2 linked regions of the Aquitalea magnusonii genome follow. The protein of the gene in region 2 interacts with the protein of the main gene of each other region in a pairwise test. Links are inferred from orthologs where the notes say so. Each region holds a gene or a part of one and is shown on either strand. Other genes may lie near its edges.

Region 1 (3,037 bases), 840 kb from region 2 along the record:
GATCTGCTTGCAGCCTTTGCGTTTGAGCAGTTCGATGGTGGCCACCATGGAGCCGCCGGTTGCCAGCATCGGGTCGATGATGATGGCAATGCGCTCGTCCAGGCTGTCGACGAATTTTTCGAAGTAGGACACCGGCTCCAGCGTTTCTTCGTTGCGGGCCAGGCCCACCACGCTGATCTTGGCCGAAGGAACCAGGTCAAGCACTCCGTCCAGCATGCCGATGCCGGCGCGCAGGATGGGGACGACAGTGACTTTCTTGCCCTTGATTTGTTGCACGTCGATCTTGCCGCACCAGCCATCGATGGTGGTGGCTTCCAGTTCGAAGTCGCGGGTGGCTTCATAAGCCAGCAGGCGTGCCAGTTCCTGGGTGAGCTGGCGGAATTTCATGGTGCTGATGTCGCCTTCGCGCAGCAGACCCAGTTTATGTTGCACCAGCGGATGGTTGACTACGTGGATATTCATTTTCTTGTTCCCAACCTTGCGAAAAAGCTGCCGATGCCGGTCTTGTGGACCGCAATGGCAGCTTGTTTCGGATATGCGAAACCGGCCTTGTTGCCGCGGCCGGTCTGTGAATGAGGTATGGGGCGGTATTCTACCGCTTTTCCCACTGGGAAATCCACGGAATTAACCCTGTGGCGGGCAATGGCGCCGAGCAGATATAGCCTTGTACCGCCTCGCAGCCCAGCTCGCTCAGTACCGACAGATCAGCGGCATCTTCCACCCCCATGCCAATGGTTTGCAGGCCCTCGGCTTTGCCCAGTGCCAGCGCCTCGTCAAGAATGGCACGCAGGTGTTGGTTGTCGCCGGCACCATGTACAAAGGCACGGTCGATTTTCAGGCCACTGAAATGGCTGGCCTTCAGCTTGTCGGTCAGCCCCACGCCAATGCCAAACTCATCCACCAGCACGCCAAAGCCAGCCTGGCGCAAGGTGGCCAGTTGCATATCCGCCACTGACCAGTGCTGACGCAGGGTATTTTCCGAAAACTCCAGCGCCAAACTAGCCGGATCAAGGCCAGCTATCCGCACTTTCTGGCTCAGGTGGCCAGCCAGTTGTGGGTCTGCCAGCAACTGGGCGGACAGGTTGATCGACACTTTCAGGTCAAAGCCCTGATCCAGCCAGTCGCGACAGGCGTACAGCGTCTTTTCCAGAATCAGTTCGGTCAGCTCGCGAATCATGCCGCGTTCTTCCATCACCGGCACAAAGGTAATCGGCGAGAGCACGCCCATTGCAGGATGACGCCAGCGTGCCAGCGCCTCGGCCCCGATCACGCGGCGGGTCTGGATATTGACGATAGGCTGGAAATACGGCACCAACTGGTCATTGACCAGGGCCTTCCAGATTTCATCAATCGGCATGGCGGTACCGTTGTCCGCAGTCAGCGGCACGGCGGGATGATCCGGGGGAGCGAAAAAGCCTTCGGTCTGGGAGGAGGTCATGTCGTCTTTGTAATCCGCAAAAGAAAGGGCTGCATGCCGCAGTCTGATCTGGTAACGGTCAATTGTAAGACAGCAGATTACAGGTGGATATGCTGATATCGCGCCTGGTCATAAAAAAACCCGGCCAGGCCGGGTTTTGCATGCGCAGTGCCAAGCGTTTGCTTACAGGCCTTCCAGTACCTGTTGCAGTTCGCCGGACTGGTACATCTCGTACATGATGTCCGAACCGCCAATGAACTCACCCTTCACGTACAGCTGCGGAATGGTGGGCCAGTTGGAGAATTCCTTGATGCCCTGGCGGATTTCCGGGTCTTGCAGCACGTCGACGGTCTTGATGGTTTCCACGCCACAGGCTTTCAGAATTTGCACTGCGCGCGAAGAAAAGCCGCACTGCGGAAACTGGGCCGAACCTTTCATGAACAGCACAACCGGATTTTCAGTAACGGTCTGCTTGATGATTTCCTGGGTATCCATGAGGAATTCCTTGCTGTGAACGGGCCAGCGGCGGGCTGGCCCTTAAATACTTGACTGAATCGATAGGTTATTGTACGTAAGCCGGTTGCGCCGGTCAATTTGCCTGATTGCGTGCGCGCAACTGGCGCAGGAATATTTCTGCCTGGCCATCATACAAGGCATGCCGGTTCATGAAGCGCGACACATTGGTGGCCACCAGGGCGGTGGCCATCAACGGGATGATCATGGTGGAGGAGGAGGAAGTCATTTCCATCACGATGACAAAACCGGTCATCGGTGCGCGCGTCATGCCGGAGAAAAACGCCACCATGCCCAGCAGCACCATGGCCGCCTGGGGCAAAAACGGCAGCAGCAGCGACATGTTCAGGCCAAAGCCCGCCCCCACGGCCAGCGAGGGGGCAAACATGCCGCCCGGCGCGCCGCTGATATAGGTGATGATCAGCGACAGCAGCTTCAGAATGCCGTATTCCTGCATGCTGCTACCGCCACCTTCAATGATTTCCTTGGCACGGAAATAGCCGGTGCCAAAGGTGATGCCGTCGCTGGCGATGCCGATGACGGCCAGCAGCAAGCCACAGGCAATGGCAAACAGGATGGGGTAATGGCTGCGCCAGTCATGCAGCGGGCCGGGCAGGCGGCTGGCCAGGGCCAGAATGGCGCGCGAAGTCAGCCCGCCGATGATGCCGCCGACGATGCCGCATACCGGAATGGCCATCCAGCCCGAGCGCAACTCCAGCGCGACCGACACCACGCCGAAGTAGTTGTAATCGCCCAGTACGGCAATGGCGGTGATACCGGCCAGGATGACCGACAGCAAGATGGTGGAGCTGGCGCGCTGGTCGAAGGTGCGGCCCATTTCCTCGATGGCAAACACAATGCCGGCCAGCGGGGTGTTGAATGCCGCCGCCACCCCGGCGGCGGCACCGGCCAGGATAAAGCTGCGCGCCACGCCTTCATGGCGCAAGGCGGCTTCGCGATTGAGCGAATACTTGATGGCGGCCCCCACCTGCACGATGGGGCCTTCATAGCCCATGGTGGAACCACAGCCCACGCCGATCAGCGTCAATACCATCTTGCCCACGGCAGCGCGCATGGTCAGGATGCGCGCACGCAGCGCATGCATGC
Region 2 (3,473 bases):
GATGCGAGCGCCCATGATGCGCTGGGTCAGTTGCGGACGGGCATCGTCCAGCGACGGCACATTGCGCTCGGTGCGGACATCGTCCAGCTTGATCACGTGCCAGCCAAACTGGGTTTTCACCGGTTTGGCAGTAACCTGGCCCTTGCTCAGCTTGGCCATGGCGTCAGAGAACTCCGGTACGAAGGTGCCGGCTTCCTGCCAGCCCAGATCGCCACCGTTACCCTTGCTGCCCGGATCCTTGGATTTTTCCTTGGCCAGCAGGTCGAAAGCCTTGCCCTTGCGCAGGGCTTCGATCACGGCCTTGGCTTCGGCTTCGCTGCCAACCAGAATGTGGCGGGCATGGTATTGCTTGGTTTCCGGCACGGTAGCCACCAGCTTGTCATACTCAGCCTTCAGTTGCTCGTCCGTTACCGGGTTGGCTTTCTGGAAGTCCTTGATGACACGGTTGGCCAGCGCCATGGCTTCCATGTTCTGCAGTTCGGCCTTGAAGTCGGCAGTCTTGTCGATGCCTTTCTTGATGGCTTCCTGACGCAGCACTTCGGCGGTGATCAGTTGATCCTTGACCATGTCCTTGGTCTTGTCATCGGCTGCCTGGCCTTGGGCTGCCATCATCTGCACCACGGCGTCGATGCGGGCGGGGGAGATTTCGGTGCCATTGACGGACGGGCCGGCAGCAAAGACGGCAGAGGTGCTCAGAGCGGCCAGCAGGGCGCTTGCCAGCAAAGTCTTGCGCATGATGTTGGTTTCCTGTTGTTACTGTGGTGTGGTGTTACTGGATTTTCGCCTTGCTGCGCAGATCTTCCACTGCCTTGGCAATGGCTTCTTCCTGCAGTTGGCGCTCGATTTGCGGTTTTACTTCAGCCAGCGGCGGCAGTTTGGCATCGCGGATATCATCTACCTTGAATACGATCCAGCCCACGCGGGTTTGCATCGGCTTGCTGCTGTACTGGCCTTTCTTCAGGTCTTTCAGCAGCTCGGCCAGTTGAGGTTCCATGCGGGCCAGATTGCCCCAGCCCATGTCGCCGCCATTTTGCTTGGCAGCCGGATCCAGCGAACGGCTCTTGGCCAGGTCTTCGAACTTGGCACCCTTTTTCAGGCTGTCGATGATCTTGAGCGCATCGGCTTCGCTGGCCACGGTAATCTGGCGTGCGTGGACGTCCTTGGTGCCGGCAAACTTGCTTTGGGTCTGGTTGTAGCGTTCTTGCAGCTGTGCATCGCTGATCTGCATGTTTTTCACCAGGTCGGCAAACAGCGCTTCGCGCAGCATGTCCTGGCGGACTTCTTCCATGCGCTTGATGAAGGCGGGCTGCTGGTCCAGCTTGCGGCTCTGGGCTTCTTGCAGGATGACTTCACGGTTGATCAGGGTGTCTTTTACTTGCTGGCGCAGCGCGGGGGAATCCTGCACATTGCCATTGCTGTTTTGCACGACAACAGCCACCGCATTGTCCAGATCAGTCTTGTCAATGGACTTGCCATTAACCATGGCAATGGATTCGGCCATGGCCGGAATGCTGATGGAGGCAGCCAGCAGCAGGGCAGCAATCTTGGTAGTTTTCATTGGCGATTCTTCCTTGGGTCAAAGTTCTTCTGGTGTCAGTGCGCGAATGGCCAGCGCATGCACCCTGGTTTTCATCAGATCGCCCAATGTGGCATACACCAGACGATGGCGTGCCACACTGTTAAGACCGGCAAAACGGCTGGAGACAATCAGCACATCATAGTGGCCGCCACCGGAGCGGGCTCCGGCGTGCCCGGCATGGGCGGCGCTGTCGTCCTGGATTTCCAGATGTTCCGGTGTCAAGGCCTGCAGGGCAGCCTGCAGCAGCGCGACGGTATCGCTCATGCAGGGAATACCTTGCGGAAGGGTTTTACTTCTACCGCGGCGTATACGCCGGCAGCAACATAAGGGTCGGCATCGGCCCAGTTGCGGGCTTCTTCCAGGCTGGCAAATTCGGCCACGATCAGGCTGCCGGTAAAGCCGGCACTGCCAGGGTCCACGCTGTCAATGGCCGGGCAGGGGCCTGCCAGTACCAGACGGCCCTGTTCCTGCAAGGCAGACAGGCGGGCCAGGTGTTCCGGGCGGGCGGCAAGACGCTTTTCCAGGGAGCCGGGGTGATCCTGGCCGCTGATGATATACAGCATTATTTCTTTTCCTCGATGTATTTGGACAGGAACAGGCTTTGTGCGATGACGAACACCACCATCAGGCCCAGACTGCCAAACAGTTTGAAGCTCAGCCAGATTTCGCGACTGAAATTGAAGGCTACATACAGATTGAGTGCGCCCATGAAGGTAAAGAACAGCGACCAGGCATAGGCCAGCTTGCGCCAGATGAGTTGTGGTAGCTGGATCTGCGCGCCCATCAGCAGTTTCAGGCCGTTCTTGCCCATCAGGTCGCTAACCAGCAGTGCAATGGCCATCAGCCAATACAGTACGGTGAATTTCCAGATGATGAACAGATCGTTGTGCGATATCACGGTAGCCGCACCCAGCACCACGCTGAGGATCAGGTTGATCCATTGCATGGCGTCCACCTTGCGGTGCTTGAGCCAGGTCCAGGCAAACAGCAGGACGGTTGCCGCCACCAGAACCTTGGTGGCCAGAAACATGTCGTGGGTGATCAGGTAACTGCCGAAGAACAGGGCTACCGGAAGGAAGTCGGATAAGAATTTCATGCGGCTGATTATGGGGGCAGCCTGCCTGTTATACAAGCCAGGACAAGGCTGCCGTCATGACATAAGTGTTAACGATTGCTTTGCTTGACCACGCTCAGCGCGGTAGCCACCAGCGAGCTGACATCCGCCACATTGGCCGGCAGGATGACGGTGTTGTTCTGCTTGGCCAGTTGGGCAAAGGCGGCCACATACTGCTCTGCCACCTTGAGGTTGACTGCTTCGATACCGCCGTCCACCTTCACCGCTTCGGCTACCCGCCGTACGGCATCTGCCGTGGCATCGGCCACCAGGCGCAGTGCCTCGGCCTCACCCTGTGCCTTGTTGATGGCAGCCTGCTTGTTGCCTTCGGAATTGTTGATGGTGGCTTGCATCTCGCCTTGCGATTTCTGGATGGCTGCTTCGCGTGCGCCGGTAGCCAGGTTGATCTGCTCCATCTTCACCCCTTCGGACTGGGCAATACGGGCGCGCTTTTCCCGCTCGGCGGTAATTTGCGCCTGCATGGAATGCAGGATGTCCTGCGGCGGAACCAAGTCCTTGATTTCATAGCGCAATACCTTCACGCCCCAGTTGATGGCGGCTTCATCCAGCGAAGCCACCACGATCTGGTTGATTTCATCACGTTCCTCGAAGGTCTTGTCCAGCTCCATCTTGCCAATCACCGAGCGCAAGGTGGTTTGCGACAGTTGGGTGATGGCCAGCAGGTAGTCGCTGGTGCCATAGGAGGCGCGCTGCGGGTCCGTCACCTGGAAATACAGGATGCCGTCCACCTTTAGCTGGGTATTGTCGCGGGTGATGCAG

Evidence for each region.
Region 1: the proteins of DLM_RS11650 (region 2) and grxD interact in binary tests that used the Escherichia coli proteins (3 or more experiments, as listed by UniProt). The link is inferred for Aquitalea magnusonii from one-to-one orthologs.

What each region holds. Positions count from the first base shown.
Region 1 is NZ_AP018823.1:3,276,086-3,279,122, reverse strand. What follows is about bases 257-3,037. They hold grxD (Grx4 family monothiol glutaredoxin), read right to left. Parts: upstream 1,913-3,037; coding sequence 1,601-1,912; downstream 257-1,600. Other genes in these bases: DLM_RS15605 (chloride channel protein), read right to left, coding at 2,007-3,037; DLM_RS15615 (EAL domain-containing protein), read right to left, coding at 593-1,438; upp (uracil phosphoribosyltransferase), read right to left, coding at 257-462. Also shown: more of upp, read right to left, coding at 1-256. UniProt on the Escherichia coli protein: Monothiol glutaredoxin involved in the biogenesis of iron-sulfur clusters.
Region 2 is NZ_AP018823.1:2,440,495-2,443,967, reverse strand. Bases 211-3,195 are described here. They hold DLM_RS11650 (BolA family protein), read right to left. Parts: upstream 1,844-3,195; coding sequence 1,577-1,843; downstream 211-1,576. Other genes in these bases: DLM_RS11635 (SPFH domain-containing protein), read right to left, coding at 2,744-3,195; DLM_RS11640 (septation protein A), read right to left, coding at 2,142-2,675; DLM_RS11645 (YciI family protein), read right to left, coding at 1,840-2,142; DLM_RS11655 (peptidylprolyl isomerase), read right to left, coding at 770-1,558; DLM_RS11660 (peptidylprolyl isomerase), read right to left, coding at 211-735. In the rest of the region: more of DLM_RS11660, read right to left, coding at 1-210; more of DLM_RS11635, read right to left, coding at 3,196-3,473. UniProt on the Escherichia coli protein: Transcriptional regulator that plays an important role in general stress response. Has many effects on cell morphology, cell growth and cell division. Acts by regulating the transcription of many genes, including dacA (PBP-5), dacC (PBP-6), ampC and mreB.